DNA from 3 places in the Streptomyces sp. NPDC001709 genome. Region 2 is predicted to be linked to each of the others. Evidence: riboswitches for the same ligand, from Rfam matches in the RefSeq annotation. Region 2 holds a riboswitch; each other region holds the start of a gene.

Region 1 (5,529 bases), on a different contig from region 2:
ACCAGTAGACGTACGCGAAGGCGCCGTAGAAGAACAGACCCTCGATGCAGGCGGCGAAGCAGATCAGGTTGAGCAGGAAGCGCCGGCGGTCGGCCTTCGTCTCCAGCCGCTCCAGCTTGTCCACCGAGTCCATCCACGTGAAGCAGAACTGCGCCTTCTCGCGGATGGACGGGATGTTCTCCACGGCCGCGAACGCCGCCGCACGGTCGTCCGGGTCGGGGAGGTAGGTGTCCAGGAGCGTCAGGTAGAACTGGACGTGCACGGCCTCCTCGAAGAGCTGACGGCTCAGGTACAGCCGCGCCTCGGGGGAGTTGATGTGCTTGTACAGCGTCAGCACCAGGTTGTTCGCCACGATCGAGTCACCCGTCGCGAAGAAGGCGACCAGACGGCCGATGAGGTGCTGCTCCTCGGGCGTCAGCTTCGCGAGGTCCGCGACGTCCGAGTGGAGGTCGACCTCCTCCACGGTCCAGGTGTTCTTGATCGCGTCCCGGTAGCGATCGTAGAAGTCGGGGTAGCGCATGGGGCGCAGAGTCAGCTCGAAGCCGGGGTCGAGAAGGTTCTGGTTGCTGGGCATTTACTGGCAGGCCTCGCAGGACTCGGGGTTTTCCAGGGAGCAGGCGACGGCGTCGGGGTCGGTGGCCTGCTGGACGGGGATGGCGGCGGGGGTCTGCGCCTGGGCCGCGCGGGCGATGCGGGTCGCCGGGCGGGAGCGCAGGTAGTACGTCGTCTTCAGCCCGGACTTCCAGGCGTACGCGTACATCGAGGAGAGCTTGCCGATGGTCGGCGTCTCCATGAACAGGTTCAGCGACTGGGCCTGGTCCAGGAACGGGGTACGGGCGGCGGCCATGTCGATCAGCCCGCGCTGCGGGATCTCCCACGCCGTGCGGTACAGCGCGCGCACGTCCTCTGGGATCCACGCGAAGCCCTGCACCGAGCCGCCCGAGTCGCGCAGCGCCTCACGGGTGCGCGCGTCCCACACGCCGAGGCTCTTGAGGTCCTGCACCAGGTAGGAGTTGACCTGGAGGAACTCACCGGACAGCGTCTCGCGCTTGAACAGGTTCGACACCTGCGGCTCGATGCACTCGTACACGCCCGCGATGGAGGCGATGGTGGCGGTGGGCGCGATGGCCAGCAGCAGGGAGTTGCGCATGCCGACCTCGGCGATACGGCTGCGCAGGGCCGCCCAGCGCTCCGGCCAGGTCAGCTCGACGCCGTAGTGGTCGGGGTGCAGCACACCCTGGGCCGTACGGGTCTTCTCCCAGGCCGGCAGCGGGCCGCTCCGCTCGGCGAGGTCGGTGGAGGCCTCGTACGCGGCGAGCATGATCCGCTCGGCGATCCGCGTGGACAGGGCCTTGGCCTCGGGGGAGTCGAAGGGCAGGCGCAGCTTGAAGAAGACGTCCTGCAGACCCATCGCGCCGAGGCCCACCGGACGCCACTTGGCGTTCGACCGGCCCGCCTGCTCGGTCGGGTAGAAGTTGATGTCCACGACACGGTCGAGGAAGGTGACGGCGGTGCGGACGGTCTCGTCCAGCCGCGCCCAGTCGATGTCCCCGGTCGCTGTGTCGACAAAAGCACCGAGGTTCACGGACCCCAGGTTGCAGACCGCCGTCTCCCCGTCGTCCGTGACCTCCAGGATCTCCGTGCAGAGGTTGGAGGAGTGGACCACGTGGCCCGGCAGGGCCGTCTGGTTGGCGGTGCGGTTGGCCGCGTCCTTGAAGGTCATCCAGCCGTTGCCGGTCTGCGCGAGGGTGCGCATCATCCGGCCGTACAGCTCACGGGCCGGGATCGTCTTCTTCGCCAGGCCCGCCTGCTCGGCCTTGCGGTAGGCGGCGTCGAACTCCTCGCCCCACAGGTCCACCAGCTCCGGCACGTCCGCCGGGGAGAACAGCGACCACTGCGCGTCGGCGTTGACCCGGCGCATGAACTCGTCCGGGATCCAGTGCGCGAGGTTCAGGTTGTGCGTACGGCGGGCGTCCTCACCGGTGTTGTCCCGCAGCTCCAGGAACTCCTCGATGTCGGAGTGCCAGGTCTCCAGGTAGACGGCCGCGGCGCCCTTGCGCCGGCCGCCCTGGTTCACGGCGGCCACCGAGGCGTCCAGCGTCTTCAGGAACGGCACGATGCCGTTGGAGTGCCCGTTGGTGCCGCGGATCAGCGAACCGCGGCTGCGGATCCGGGAGTACGACAGACCGATGCCGCCGGCGTGCTTGGAGAGGCGGGCGACCTGGTGGTAGCGGTCGTAGATGGAGTCCAGCTCGTCCAGCGGGGAGTCGAGGAGGTAGCAGGACGACATCTGCGGGTGCCGCGTGCCGGAGTTGAAGAGCGTGGGGGAGGACGGGAGGTAGTCGAGGCGGCTCATGAGCCCGTAGAGCGCGGCGACTTCGTCCACGGAACGAGTGGTGTCGTCCTCGGCGAGGCCGCTCGCGACCCGCAGCATGAAGTGCTGGGGCGTCTCGATGACCTTGCGGGTGATCGGGTGCCGCAGCAGGTAGCGGCTGTGCAGGGTGCGCAGGCCGAAGTAGCCGAAGCGGTCGTCGGCCCGGCGGTCGACCAGCGCGTCGAGCCGTTCGGCGTGCAGCCGTACGAAGTCGGCGGTGCGGTCCGCGATGAGCCCTTCGCGGTGCCCCACGGCCACGGACCCGGTGAAGGACGTCACGCCCTGCGAGGCGGCCTCGGCGCGGATGGAGAGGGTCAGCAGCCGGGCGGCCAGCCGGGAGTAGGCGGGGTCCTCGGAGATGAGCCCGGCGGCGGCCTCCGTGGCCAGCTCGCGCAACTCCGCCTCGTCAGCGTGCGCCGACCGGCCGCGCAGCGCGGCGGCGGCGACCCGGCCGGGGTCGGCGTCGGGGAGGTCGGCGGTCAGCTCGGTCAGGGTCCGCAGCAGCACGGTACCGGGACCGTCGGTCTCCAGGCCGCTGGCTGAAGCCGGATCTGCTGGCGCGATGGTCACGTGGGGCTCTCCCTCGCTCGGCACGGGGGCCTTGCGGAGGGCAGGGGGCAGTCACGAGCGCGCACGGCGTCGCGTCCACCGGCCCACTCCACGAGGCCCGGACGTCTGAAGGCCACCCGGACCGGACGGCCGGGTGCGCTGACGGCAGGTCCTCGGACTGAACAGGCGTGCGGATGCGGATGCACGCAAGTACACCGTTGCGGGACAGTTCCGGATTCGCACCGGATTCCCCTGCGGCGACAGCGAGGACGAGCATACATCTTGTGCCGGGCTGTCGTGTCACCCCCAGATGTTGTGTCGGATCGGCTTCAGAGGGTCAACTCCCGAGTTGCAGGGCCCGGCTGGAGTGTTTCCATGGAAGTAGGTGCCCGCGGGTCCTCCGTACCGAGAGTCGGTCTCGGAAGGAGAACGCACCATGACGAGGATCGTCCGTCACCCGCCGGGCAAGGTGCGGCCGCGCAGTGCGCCGATGGCGACGCTGGAGGCGAGACATGCGTGGCGCCGGATCAGGCGGTTCTTCCTGGGCTACTGGCACCATCTGTCCATCACGCTGGAGGCCCGCCGCGATACCACCCGCCCCAAGAAGTGGCGCAGGTGGTTCTCGTACACCAACGTGATCCGGGTCATCTGGCTGATCCTCCTGATCGCACTCCTCGCCTGGGCCGTGGAAGGCCTCTGGATCCTGTTCACCCATCACACGACCCTCTTCGAGCAGTGGCGGAAGAGGTCGAGCACCGGGTTCGACTCAGTCCTGCGCTTCGTCGGTCCGCTCCTCGCCGCTTCGGTGGCCGCCGCCGTCTTCCTGTTCTTCTGGTACAGCTGGAGCAAGCGGCGCTACGTCGCCAAGGCGCGCAAGCATCCCCGCAAGCTGGTGCTCACCGCCGGGCCCGACATGGCCGAGGTCGTGGGCCGCGAGGAGGTCGCCCGGGTCATCGCCCAGCGGCTGCGGCAGCGCGAGACCCGCAGGCCTTATCTACTCGTCGGCGGTGTCGGCACGGGCAAGACGGCCGTCCTGGTGCGGCTCACCGAACTGCTGGCCCGGCAGCACGCCGTTCCCGTGCCGATCCGGCTGCGGGACGCCACCGGTGCGGATCTGAACTTCGAGCGCATGGCCAGGCAACGGTTCGCCGAGGAAGCGCCCCACGGCATTCTGGCGCGCACCAAGAACGACCGGGTCTGGCAGCAACTGCTCGCCGACGACAAGGTGATCGTCATCGCCGACGGCCTGGAAGAAGCGATCCTCGACGAGCGCCTCCAGGAGGACCGGGACAACATCATCCGCAGGGCCATCGAGCGCGCCCACGAGGAGAAGCTGCCCCTCGTCATCGCCTCCCGTCCGCACAGTCCGCTGGAGAGCACCCCCGCCGCGATCGTGGAGCTGGAGCCGCTGAGCGAGGAGGCGGCGCTGCACTTCGTCGAGGCGCGGGTACCGGATACGGACGAGCGCCGCGTGGACTGGATCGTGGAGACCGCGGAGGTCACCGAATCGCCCATCTACCTGCAGATCGCCCGCGAACTGCACCACCACGGCGACCTCGAACGCATTCGTCCGCGCAACGACAAGGACCGGCTGGACACCCGCAGCTGGGACCGCAGCACGCTGCGGCTGTGGCTCCTGGAGACCTGGGACCTCGCGTTGAGGGATGGTCGACTGCGCGAGGACGTCGAACTGAGCCCCCAGGAACGGAAGGACACCGTCGAGGTGGTCTCCGCGCTCGCGTGCATCGGACTGCTCCAGGACAAGCTTGAGGTCGGCTTTGCCGAACTGCTGGACAGTGACGTCCACCCCGGCCCGGCGCGGCGGACCCTGGCCCGGGCGGACCACCTGTGGTCCAGCGCACGCCGATTCGACCGGTACGGCAAGCGCGGGAACACCTTCTCGGAGTGGCACCGGGAGCGGATCTGGAACACGCTCTGCGGCCACCTGAGCCAGGACCAGAAAGAGCGTCTGACCAGGGGCAACATGGGCCAGTGCCAGACCACGCTCGCTCACTTCGCGGCCAATGCGAGCAAGCTGCAGCTGGTGGAGAGCTTCGAGAAGAGGGTCCGCTTCCCGCACAGCATCATCCAGGCCTATCTCGGCTTCCGCATGTTGCAGCACCTCGACGAGCGCGCCGCCGGCGAGCTCATCCAGCAGGCGCTGCAGCCGCCGGGCCCCAGCCGTGAGCTGCTCATCGCCCTGGTGCTGCTCTCCCGTTACCGAACGGCGAAGCTGTCGGTCAAGGGAGGCAGCGTCGGGGCCGAGGTGCACAAGTACTGGCAGGAGAGGGTGCGGCAGGCTCCCGTGTACGGCCGCCCCATGGCCGACCGGCTCTTCACGGCCGCGAACAGCCGCACGGACGACCCCAAGGCCCTCGATCTGTACGCGGCGGCCCTGGAGGTCGACAGCGTGGAACCCCGGCCGCGACTGCTCAGCGACATCGTCGCGAAGGTGCACGAACACTGGTGCGCCATCAAGGGCGACCGGCGCACCCTCGAGGACGCGAAGCTCGGACTGCTGAAGCAACTCGGTACGGCACTGCGCGCGGTCTCGGAGAAGACCGACACGATGCCGCTCTACGCCCAACTCTTCCAGATCGGCAAAG
Region 2 (5,529 bases):
CGTCGCGGCCTGGATCGCGGGGGCCGTCTATTTCGGCGTGAAGAGCCGGAGAGGCGTGCGCGGCTGGGTGCGTGGACTGCGGCGCACGCTGCCGCGCCGGGTGCTGCTGATCGCGGGCGTCTATGCGTTCTCCCTCCTGGTCGGGCACTCCCGGGGCTTCTGGCGTCACCTGCGGTACTGGCAGCCCGAGCTGGCCGTCCTGGGCGTCCTGCTCGCCATCGCCTCCACCGCCCTGCTGCTGTGGGCCCGCTGGGTTCTGGGCACGATGTGGGCCAGCGTCCCGACGGTCCAGGAACACCATGAGCTCCGCACCGACGGGCCCTACCGGCTGGTCCGCCATCCCATATACACCGGCCTGCTCGGCTTGATCGCCGGCGCCATGCCGGCCTGCGGCTTCGGCGTCTGGACAGCGGTCCTGGCGGTCGCCGTGCCCTGGCTGCTGCGGCGGGTCCGGATCGAGGACGGCCTGATGGCCGACCGGTTCGGCGCCTCCTACGACACCTACCGCGCCGATGTCCCGGCCCTGATCCCCCGCATACACCCCGCCGCCGGTCTCGGCCTCCGCCGTGCGGGGGGCGGGCAGCGGTAGCCCGGTCGGTAGTACGGCCGCCCGGCTCCCGCGGGTGTACCCGCGGGCGACGACCAGGACACAGGCCCCGGGCCCGGCCTTCAGGTGCGGGGCCACCAGACGCCGCGACAGGGACCAGTTGTCCCCGGCCGAGGCCATGGCCACCGGGTTCAGATCGGCGGGCGGGGGTACGAGCATGGCGTCCGCTCAGGGCACGCGCACCAGGTCGGAGAAGAGCCCGCCCCAGCTGCCGCCGATCGGCGCGCCGTACATGGTCATGTGCGGTACGGCCGTGCAGTGCGCGGTCAGCCCGGCGCGGCAGTTCTCGCAGCTGCCGCAGTTGATGGACCAGGGGACGACCACGAGATCGCCCGGGCGTACGACGGTCACCGCGTCACCGGTCTCCACGACCCGGGCCACGCACTCGTGACCCAGGGCGAACGGCGGGTCGATGAAGCTGTGACCGGCGAGGATCGCGGTGTCGACGTCGCAGGTGGTGGCGGTGACCGGGGCGACGATCGCCTCCTCGACCAGGTCGCCCGGCAACTGGAGATCCTGCTCGCCGACGCACTCGACCGCCCGGTCCGACCGACAAGGTGAAGCCGCTGTCTCCGGACGGGGAGTGAACAGCACGGCGACCGTGTACCGGGCCTGCCCGCCCCGTGATGGCATGATGATCGTCGACATAGGGCGACGGCGGTCCGAGGAAGCCGGTGTGAATCCGGCGCGGTCCCGCCACTGTGACCGGTGAGCGAGTTCCGGCAGGTCACTGCCCCGACCGGGGCGGGAAGGCGGCGCGAGCGGGGTCCCGGGAGCCAGGAGACTCACGCGGTCGCCTCCTCGACGGACACCGGGGCGGATCTCCCCGGGAGGGGGAGTGGTGCGGCGTGCCCGAGAAGCCGGCGGAAGAGGCGACAGCCGGGGCCAGGGTCGGGAGCGGTTCGGCGCCGTGCCGGGTCGTCGTGTGCCGGGACTGCTGCTGCGGCAGCCCCAAGGTGACCGGGGTCGATCACGCGGCGCAGACCGCGCGCCTGCGGGCAGAGGTGCCGGTGCGCATCTCCGACTGCCTGGACGTGTGCGATCAGGCGAACGTCATCGTCGTACAGCCGTCCGCCGCGGGCCGGGCCGCCGGTGCGCGGCCGGTCTGGCTCGGGCTCGTCAACGACCCTGACGCCACCGAGGACATCGTCACCTGGGTACGCGCCGGCGGCCCCGGCGTGGCACCGCAGCCGGACATCCTCGACCTGTACGCCTTCACCCCACCACGGCGCCGTACGAACGCCTGAGCCGCGCCGCGGGAAGTCCGGCCGCACGTCCCCCTGTTGAGAGAGGAAGATCACGTAGGGGAGGCGCTCTTGGCCGCGCCCGCGTCACGCGGTACGGTCTGTCCGATATCGACGACGGCGAAACGGAAGCCGGTGGGAATCCGGCACGGTCGCGCCACTGTATGCGGCGCCCCCCAGGGGGCTCGCGAGTCAGACCCGTGGCCGTCGTCCTGTGCACCACCGAGATGGGACGCGAACTCCCAGAGGAGGTCCTGCCATGGCGCAGACCGTCGCCCAGCCGACAGCCACCACCCCCGTCGTTCCCGCCACGCTGCCACTGAAGGCGATTGCTCCCTGGGCTGTCTTCTTCGGCATCCTCATGCTGGTCCTGCTGTACTTCGTCGGCGCCGAGCAGGGCGCCACCTCCGTGTTCAACGGCACGGACGTCCACGAGTGGGTGCACGACGCCCGCCACCTGCTCGGTTTCCCCTGCCACTGACGCGAGGGAAACCGTACGCACATGAATTCCGCAACCGTACGGCGCCTTCTCGTACGGGGCATGCTCGCCGGCCTCGCGGCCGGCGTGCTCGCTCTGATCGTGGCGTACGTCCTCGGCGAGCCGAACGTCGACAAGGCGATCAGTTTCGAGGAGGCCCACTCCCACGAGCACGAGATGGAGGCCGTCTCCCGCTCCCTGCAGTCCACCGCCGGCCTCGCCACCGGTGTCCTCGTCTACGGCGTCGCCTTCGGCGGCATCGCCGCGCTCGCCTTCTGCTTCGCCCTCGGCCGCATGGGCCGCTTCGGCCCGCGCGCCACGGCACTGCTGCTGTCGGGCTGCGCACTGCTCGCCGTGTACGTCGTGCCGTTCCTGAAGTACCCGGCCAACCCGCCGTCGATCGGCAACGCCGACACCATCGGCAAGCGGACCACGCTGTACTTCCTGATGATGCTGCTCAGCGTCCTCCTGGCGGTCGCCGCCACCATCCTGGGCAAGCGTCTCGCACCGCGCCTGGGCACCTGGTGGGCGACCGTGGTCGCGGTGGCCGCGTTCGTCGTCGTGATCGGCCTGGCCTACCAGTTCCTGCCCGTCGTCAACGAGGTGCCCAAGGACTTCCCGGCCACCCTGCTGTGGCGGTTCCGGCTCTCGGCACTGGCGATCCAGACCGCTCTGTGGGGCGGATTCGGCCTCGCCTTCGGTGAACTGGCCGAACGGCTCCTGAACCCCAAGCCGGCAAGGGCCGCGAGCGGACAAGCGGTTCCGGCCGCGCACTGACTCCTTCCGGACAACACAGGGCCCGTGTAACTGGTCGTCGGCCGCCAGGGACATCCCCACCGGGCGCAGGTGGCATGCCGCCGTCGGCGGTGCCGTGACGGGCGCCGCCGACTTGATCCGCCGGACAGGCCCTAGTCGGCCTCCGGCACGGAGAGCGGGCGTCCCAGCCGCAGATTCCAGCGGCCGGCCCGGCCGCTGAGTTCGGTCACGGTCAGCGGCGGCACGTCGAGGCGCCAGAAGACCGCGGCGGGCATGCCCAGCGCTTCGAGGGCCGCCGCCCGCACCACCTCGGGCTCGACCACGGCGAGCGTACGACCCTCCAGGTTCTGCACGTCGGCCAGCCAGCGCGCGACGCGTCCGCACAGGTCCCGCACGGACTCACCTCCATGCGGCGCGCATTCGGGATCGGTGAGCCAGCGGCCCACCGCCTCGGGCTCGGCGGCCCCGACCTCGTCCAGGGTGCGACCGCGCCAGCGGCCCATATCGAGACCCGCCAGCTCCGGCGTCGGCACACCGTCGAGGCCCAGCGCCGCGGCCGTCTCCCGGCAGCGCACGCCGGGGGAGGTGAGCACACGAACCGCTGCGGGCAGCGACCCGGCAGCCGAGCGCGCCCGGGCCGCGCCGCTGTCGTCGATCGAGCCGCCGTCGTCGAAGCGGGCCTGCCGCAACGACGTGCTCATGGCGGGGGAGACGAGAAGGACTCGGCTGGTCACGCGGTCGCTCCTGTTGCTGTCGGGGACGCCGTCACCACGCAGGTGCGAACATGGCAGGCTACTCTGGATGGCTCGTTTCCCGGAAAGAGCAGGCGGCGGCACGTGATACCTCCCGTTCCCCCCATCAGCCGGCGCCGGCTGCTCGGCCGGGCCCTGCCCGCCGCGGCCGCCGGCCTGCTGACCGCCGGCACGGTCACCGCCTGCACCCGGACGAGCGCCTCCCGGCAGGCCGCCGAGCCGCTGCTGGCGCTGGTCTACCGAGGGCCCGGGGCCTGTGGGGGGTGCGCCGAGGCGGTGGCCGCGCTTCTGAAGAGGGCCCCACGGCCGTTCACGGTCAGGTACGTAGGCCCTGAAGAGGACGTACCGTTGACCGCGGCCGGCCTGGCGGACGCCGACGTGTACGTCCAGCCCGGCGGCGATGACGACCTCGACGGAACCTGGGCGAAGCTGAGGGGCGCCGCCGGGGCGATCCGTGACTGGACCCGGGACGGCGGCCGCTACCTGGGATTGTGCATGGGCGGCTATCTGGCCGGGAGGGACCCGGGATTCGGCCTGCTGCCCGGCGACACCGACGAGTACATCACCTCCCCGCGTGCCTCGGTCCGCGACGAGAGGGACACGGTCGTGCCGGTGACCTGGAAGGGCAAGCCGCGTCACATGTACTTCCAGGACGGGCCGTTCTTCGTTCTGGACGACGGGGCCGACGCAGCCGTGCTCGCCAGGTACGACAACGGCACCGCGGCCGCCGTCGTCGCGCCGTACGGCAAGGGGCGGGTCGGGGTGGTCGGACCGCATCCGGAAGCCGATGCCTCCTGGTACTCCGACGAGGGGCTGAGGAATCCCGACGGCGTGTGCTTCGATCTCGGCCACGACCTCGTCGAGGAGACCGTCAGGGGGCTGTAGCGGCTCAGTAGCCGCCCAGCAGGGCCCGTACCCTGCGCAGGGTCTCCGGCCCGGCGGAGCTGTGCCAGCGTGCGGGATCGGCGGGGCGCCGTCCCCACAGCAACAGGACCCGCACGGCCGCGTCGCTCTCGATCGTGGCGGGGCCCTCGGGGGCGGCGAGCCGGATGCCGCCGCCGTCGGTGTCGGCGGTCACCACGACGTCGTCCATGCCCGGCGTCCGCAACCGGCCCTCGACGCGCCCCTCGGGGCCCAGATCCAGACCGGTGCGGCCGCGTTCGAGCAGGGGCCGGCCGACCGACACCACACTGTGCTCCGTCATCCACGGCTCGTTGAGGGCCTGCACCGCCGTCCGGTCGTCGCCGGTCAGGTCCCAGCGGTGCAGGATCAGCTCCTCACGCATGTGTTCCGCGAAGAAGGCAACGGTCACGGTCCGGCCGGTCCACCTCACACGTCACGTACCGTCCACGCCTCGCACCATGTGCCGTCGTCGGGCCGCCGTGCCTGCACGGCGTGGACGAAGGGGGCGAGCTCAGGCTGGGTCTCGTCGACCTTGGAGGGAATCATGCGCCACGGGTAGCCCGGCCGTGCGCCGGTCAAACCACGGGTCAGCGGTCATAGGCCTCCAGTTCCGCGATCGACGTGAACGTCTGTGTGCCGCCGCTTCCGCCGATCACGCGTACGCCGTCGCCGGTCGTGGTGTCGAAGTCGAAGACATACGTCTTGTTGGTCCCGGCGGCCGACGACGTCGGATAGGACGGCGTCACCCGCAGACCGGTGACATCGGTCCAGACCCCGTCACGCCGCACC
Region 3 (5,529 bases), on a different contig from region 2:
ACGGGCGAACCTCCGTCACCCGGTCCAGGAGTCGGGGTGAGGGCCGGGTGAGTTCCCGTCAGCCGGCCCTACGGCTCGAAAGGGTGCCGGTGCCGGGTGCTCCTCGGCACCGGCACCCTCTCGCGTCAGCAGGCCACCAGGGCGTCCATCAGGGTCGCGCGGGCCCGGGCCACGCGGGAGCGGACCGTGCCGATCGGGCAGTCGCTGACCTCGGCGGCCTCCGCATAGGGCAGGCCGAGCAGCTGCGTGAGGACGAATGCCTCCCGGCGGTCGTCGGGCAGCGAGGCCAGCAGATCGAGCAGTGCGATGCCGTCGTCGAAGCCGGGCAGGCCGCACGGCTGGGCCAGCTCGACGGCCACCTGCCAATCCGGTACGTCGGACAGGCGCGGGCGGGCGGCGGCGTACCGGTAGCTGTCGATCACCGCGCGGCGGGCGATGGACAGCAGCCAGGACCGGGCCGAGGAACGCCCCTCGAACCGGTGCAGACTGCCGAGCGCCCGCAGGAACGTGTCCTGGGCCAGATCGTCCACAGCCTGGGGATCGCCGCAGAGATGGGCGACGTAGCGCTGGACGTCCCGGTGCAGGGCGCCCACGAACTGCTCGACCGCGTCCTCGTCACCGCCTCGGGCGGCCAGCGCCCATGCGGTGATCGATTCGTCGAGCGCTGCCGTTTTGTCGCTTCGGGCGCGCGAGGTGGGCGGGGCAGAGGTAATCACCTGGTGTCCTTCTCGGGTCAACCGTGATCCGGACCAGGCACGCGGGACCGCGTGCGGTCCGGTGAAGTGGGGGACGGCCCTACGCCGGTGTGGCGCTGCAACGCCTGCGCGGTCGTACGGCCGTGGCCCGAGGCGCAGACGGGCAGCCTCGGGAAACCAGCTGTCTTCAGGCGACAGCGGTTCCCACGGGCGGACCCCGAGAAGTGATCGCGTGAACGAGGAGGAGAAGGCGCGGAGCCCGGTCCGAGCGACGGCGCCGCGGGCCGACACGCGGGCGGTCCGGAGCGAGGGGCAGGGCGAGCAGCAACCGCAGCGGCGCCGCGAGCCATCCGGCGGTCGCCCGCAGGATCCGGAAGGCGGCCTTCTCGCCGTACCCCAGCCACAGGCCGCACAGCAGCGCGGCGAGCAGGTGGGCGGCGAGCATGCCGAAGGACGTAGATCCGCCGTCCATGGAATGCCCCATGTGCCCCATGTGCGCCATACGGTCCATATGGTCTGCATGAGCCATGTGTCCCATGTGGCCCATGTGCATGGAGCCCATCGCCATCGAGCCCATGTCCATGGAGTCCATGCCGCTCATCCCCATGGAGGCCGAACCGCCGGACGCCGACTGGGCCCAGGAGAACGCCTCGTGCAGCCCGGTCTGGGCGGCCACGACGACCGTCACGATCAGTGGCAGCCCGCGCTCACGCCCCGCCAGGCACCAGCCCGCGGCGCCGGTCACGGCCAGGCCGGCGGCCAGCGCCCACGCGGGCACGTCGCGGCCGGACATCAGGACGTGACCCAGGGCGGCGAGCAGCACGCAGACGGCCGCGAACACCGCGGCCCGTATCGAGCGAGCACACCACCCTGCTGTCATGGCGTCCTCATCCTCGCATCCGGGCCGCGCTCGTCATGCGGGGGTACGGAAATCCACCGGCGAGAGCCGGCCGGTGATCACGAGGCGCGCCCGCCCGGGCGGGTCACCACCGCGATGGTCTCGACCGGCTCGCTGTGCTCGAAGTGCAGGGTGAACGGCACGAGGTCGCCCGCCCGCCAGCCCGGCTCGGCCCGCAGCGTCACATCCACGCCGGCCGGGGACATGGACAGCTCACCGCCCGCGGGGACGGCGGCGGAGCCGACGTCGGTCCTGTAGGCGGCCGCGCCGCCGGTCATACGGTGACGGGTGAGGGCGATGCCGCCGCGCGTGGCCGTGGACGTCACCTCGACCAGCCGGTCGTCCGCGCCGCCGAGGTTGGAGACGTCGAAGAACGCCGCGGTCTCCGTGCTGCCGCCGTAGGGCAGGAGGACCCGCCCGGACGAGACGGCGATCCGCGCCGGGCTGCCCGCCTTCCCGGCCCCGACCCAGGTGGCCAGGCCGCCCAGGGCGAGGCTGCACGCGGCGACGGGCGTGATCGCGGCCAGCAGGGCGTCGGCAAACCGGCGGCGCGAGGGCCGCCACGGGTTCTGCTCGGTCACACCGGGGTTCTGCCCGGCCACCGGGGTCGTCGAGGTCATCGGGTTCATCGGAGTCATCGGGTACGCCTCCTTGGCAGGAACCCGCACAGGGCAGGCGGCGGCACAAGCTTGCGCAGCGGGAATTGCCGGGGCTCGTCCATCAACCGCGTCTCCAGATCACGTCGTACGGCGTCGGCCGGATCGAGCCGTACCGGTGCAGGAGTCGGACCGGCCGGTGGCCGGGTTCCGGGGCGGGGCGCAGAGGTGGCGCACGTCACGTACGGGACGGCGACACCCGCCCGTACGTCCGCTGTTCTAGTGGGGCGGCGTGCCGTCGGCGCTCGTGGCGCGGGGCGCGCAGTGGTCGAGCAACTCGCGGACCGGGCCGTCGACGAGCCGGTAGCGCACGATCCTGCCGTCCTTGTCGCCCTCGACGACGCCCGCGGTGCGCAGGAGGCGCAGGGCCTGGGAGACGGCGGTGTCCCGCATCCCGGTGGCGACGGCGAGGTCGGAGACGGCGATGGGGCCGGCCTCGTGCAGGGCGAGCAGCAGCGACAGGCGCCCGGGATCGGCGAGCAGGGAGAAGCGTTCGGCCCAGGTGCGTACGCGCTCCGGCTCGCCGACGGCGGCGATGGCATCGCAGACCCGGTGACCGTCGATGGTGCGCCGGCCGGCGCGTTCCGCGGGGACGAGATGCATGGGCTCATCATCGCAGCCGCCGGTGTTCGGCTCTCCGGGCCCATACCTGCGCACCTGTGCAGCCTTGCAGTCGCGACCCGCGGCCTTCTAGGGTGAGCGGGCCGTGGTGTTCGGGAAGACCGGTGACGGCCCCTCAGGGGCCCAGTCCGGAGCGGCCCTCGCCACTGTGATCGGGAAGTTCCCGCCCCATGCATTGCCACTGGCCTCGCGGCCGGGAAGGCAGGGGCGGGCGCGTCGACCCGTCAGCCAGGAGACCGGCCACGGCATACGAGCTGTCCACGAGGTGCTGGAGCGTAACCGTATGACCGTGCCCCCAGGCGCGCCCGAAACCACCGCCGCCCCGTCCTTCCGCTGGCGCCGCGAGGACACCGTCCGCACCGCCGGTCTCCTGGCCGTGATCGTCGCCCTGCACGTGGTGGCCTTCGGGATCCTCTTCCTGCTCGTGGTGCCGGGTCACTACGAGGTCGGCTCCAAGGCGTTCGGCGTCGGCCTGGGCATCACCGCCTACACCCTGGGCATGCGGCACGCCTTCGACGCCGACCACATCGCCGCGATCGACAACACCACCCGCAAGCTGATGGCCGACGGCAAGCGACCGGTGTCGGTGGGCTTCTGGTTCGCGCTCGGCCACTCCGGCGTGGTGGTCGTCATGGCCGCGCTGGTCGCCGGGGGCGCCAAGCTCGCCGGCACCCTGATGAACGACGACTCGCGCACCCACCAGGTCCTCGGCACGGTGGGCACCACGGTCTCCGGCGGCTTCCTGTACCTCATCGCCGCACTCAACCTGGTGGCGCTGTTCGGCATCATGCGTGTCTTCAGGGCCATGCGGGCCGGACGCTACGACGAGGCCGAGCTGGAGGCACACCTGGACTCGCGCGGCTTCATGAACCGGATCCTGGGCCGCCTCACCAAGTCCATCCGCCGCCCCGGCCAGATGTTCCCGCTCGGCTTCGTCTTCGGCATCGGCTTCGACACCTCGACCGAGGTCCTGCTCCTCGCCCTGGCCGGCAACGGCGCAGCAGCCGGCCTGCCCTGGTACGCGGTCCTGTGCCTGCCCCTCCTCTTCGCCGCGGGCATGAGCCTCTTCGACACCCTCGACGGCACGTTCATGAACTTCGCCTACCAGTGGGCCTTCTCGAACCCCGTCCGCAAGGTGTTCTACAACCTCACGATCACCGGCCTGTCCATCGCCGTCGCCTTCTTCGTCGGCACGATCGAGCTGGTCGGCGTCCTGCACGACAAGCTCGGCCTCGACGATGACGTCACCGGCTGGATCTCGGGCCTGGACCTGGACAACGTCGGCTACGTCATCGTCGGTCTGTTCGTGGTCGTCTGGGCCGTGGCCATCGCCTACTGGCGCCTGGCCAAGGTCGAGGAGCGCTGGAACGCCCGTACCGCCGACACCGGCTGACGGTCTGCGCGCGGCAACGGCGTGTCAGGCGTCGCCGCTCAGGCGGATGCCGCTCGCGGCGGTGTCGAAGATCGGGCGGTACTTGTGCCACTGCGCGTCCGGCGCGGAGAGGTAGACCGTGTACTGGGTGCCATCGGTGCTGGAGAAGGCCAGTTCCGCCGCACGGTACTTCCGTGCCCTTCCGTCGAAGGTGAACTCCCAGTACCCGGCGGGCCGCCCCCGGAAGGTCGTCGCGGCCATCCGCGCCCGCTCATAGCCGGGGTTGAGGCGACGGGTCTGGGCCTCCTCGTCGTCACGCCAGTGCTTGAGCGGATCGCTGCCGGCGAACCGTACGACGTTGACCCTGAGGCTCACCAGGCCGTCGTAGTAGGCGACCTCGCCGCCCGGCATCGCCTTGCTCTTCCAGCCGTCCGGCACGGGCACGGCGAAGCCGTAGCCGCTGTCCGCCTTCTCGAGGTGGTATCCGGCGGGCAGCGGCGGCAGGGTGGGGCTGGTGCTCGGAGCGGGGGTGGAGGCACCGGCCCGGGGGGTGTGGCTGCCCGGCCGGTCGGCACCGCCCTTGAACCACCACAGCGCGCCGCCCGCCACACAGGCGGCGAGTGCCACCGCCACGACCGACCGCACCACCGCACGGCGGCGGTCGCCGTTGCCCTTCCGCGCAGGAGGCACGAGGTCGCCGGAACGGTTCGGCCGCGTGGGGGGATCGACGGGAGCGGTGCGGGCGCCGGTCACCTCGCCCAGGCGGCGTTCCGCCTCGTGTACGTCCATGCGCTCGTCCGGCTCCTTGACGAGCAGGCCCTCGATCACCGGCGCCAGGTCCCCGGCGCTGCGCAGCGGCTCGTACGGTTCGGTTGCGATGGCGTACGCGATCTCGATGGGGGTGTCGCGCTGGAACGGGTGCCGTCCCTCGACGGCCTGGTACAGCGTTGCCCCCAGGGACCACAGGTCACTGGCGGGACCGGGCCCCTTGTCCCCGCTTCTGAGGCGTTCGGGCGCCAGGTAACGGATGGAGCCGATCAGCTCGCCGGACTTGGTCAGTGACGACGTACCCGACTCCATGGCGATCCCGAAGTCGGTGAGGACGATCCGCCGATCCTTGCCCAGCAGCACGTTGGCGGGTTTGACGTCCCGGTGCAGGACCCCGGCGTCGTGGGCGGCGCGCAGGGCGGCGGCCATGGCACGGCCGATCCGGGCGGCTTCCTCGGGCGGCAGCGCACCCTGGCGCTTCAGGACGTCACCCAGCGTGAGCGCGGGTATGTACTCCAT

Evidence for each region. A riboswitch is a leader RNA that binds a small molecule or an ion and turns the genes downstream of it on or off. The one in region 2 is predicted to bind cobalamin.
Region 1: linked by a shared signal. The riboswitch ahead of ACWC0C_RS11930 (ribonucleoside-diphosphate reductase subunit alpha) and the one ahead of ACWC0C_RS06075 ((2Fe-2S) ferredoxin domain-containing protein) in region 2 are both predicted to bind cobalamin.
Region 3: linked by a shared signal. The riboswitch ahead of ACWC0C_RS23465 (HoxN/HupN/NixA family nickel/cobalt transporter) and the one ahead of ACWC0C_RS06075 ((2Fe-2S) ferredoxin domain-containing protein) in region 2 are both predicted to bind cobalamin.

The regions. Positions count from the first base shown of each region.
Region 1 is NZ_JBSFGB010000006.1:242,432-247,960, forward strand. It holds gene ACWC0C_RS11925 (ribonucleotide-diphosphate reductase subunit beta) at 1-574, opposite strand, end outside; gene ACWC0C_RS11930 (ribonucleoside-diphosphate reductase subunit alpha) at 575-2,944, opposite strand; cobalamin riboswitch at 3,071-3,204, opposite strand; gene ACWC0C_RS11935 (ATP-binding protein) at 3,360-5,529, shown strand, end outside.
Region 2 is NZ_JBSFGB010000003.1:213,373-218,901, reverse strand. It holds gene ACWC0C_RS06090 (methyltransferase family protein) at 1-589, shown strand, start outside; partial or broken gene ACWC0C_RS06085 (alcohol dehydrogenase catalytic domain-containing protein) at 629-1,093, opposite strand; gene ACWC0C_RS06080 (hypothetical protein) at 1,028-1,168, shown strand; cobalamin riboswitch at 1,273-1,393, shown strand; gene ACWC0C_RS06075 ((2Fe-2S) ferredoxin domain-containing protein) at 1,456-1,854, shown strand; cobalamin riboswitch at 1,935-2,074, shown strand; gene ACWC0C_RS06070 (CbtB domain-containing protein) at 2,111-2,332, shown strand; gene ACWC0C_RS06065 (CbtA family protein) at 2,354-3,106, shown strand; gene ACWC0C_RS06060 (histidine phosphatase family protein) at 3,238-3,819, opposite strand; gene ACWC0C_RS06055 (BPL-N domain-containing protein) at 3,922-4,722, shown strand; gene ACWC0C_RS06050 (hypothetical protein) at 4,727-5,149, opposite strand; gene ACWC0C_RS06045 (hypothetical protein) at 5,328-5,529, opposite strand, start outside.
Region 3 is NZ_JBSFGB010000016.1:56,709-62,237, reverse strand. It holds gene ACWC0C_RS23485 (sigma-70 family RNA polymerase sigma factor) at 126-716, opposite strand; gene ACWC0C_RS23480 (hypothetical protein) at 883-1,575, opposite strand; gene ACWC0C_RS23475 (copper chaperone PCu(A)C) at 1,653-2,231, opposite strand; gene ACWC0C_RS23470 (ArsR/SmtB family transcription factor) at 2,469-2,852, opposite strand; cobalamin riboswitch at 2,940-3,129, shown strand; gene ACWC0C_RS23465 (HoxN/HupN/NixA family nickel/cobalt transporter) at 3,154-4,263, shown strand; gene ACWC0C_RS23460 (serine/threonine-protein kinase) at 4,288-5,529, opposite strand, start outside.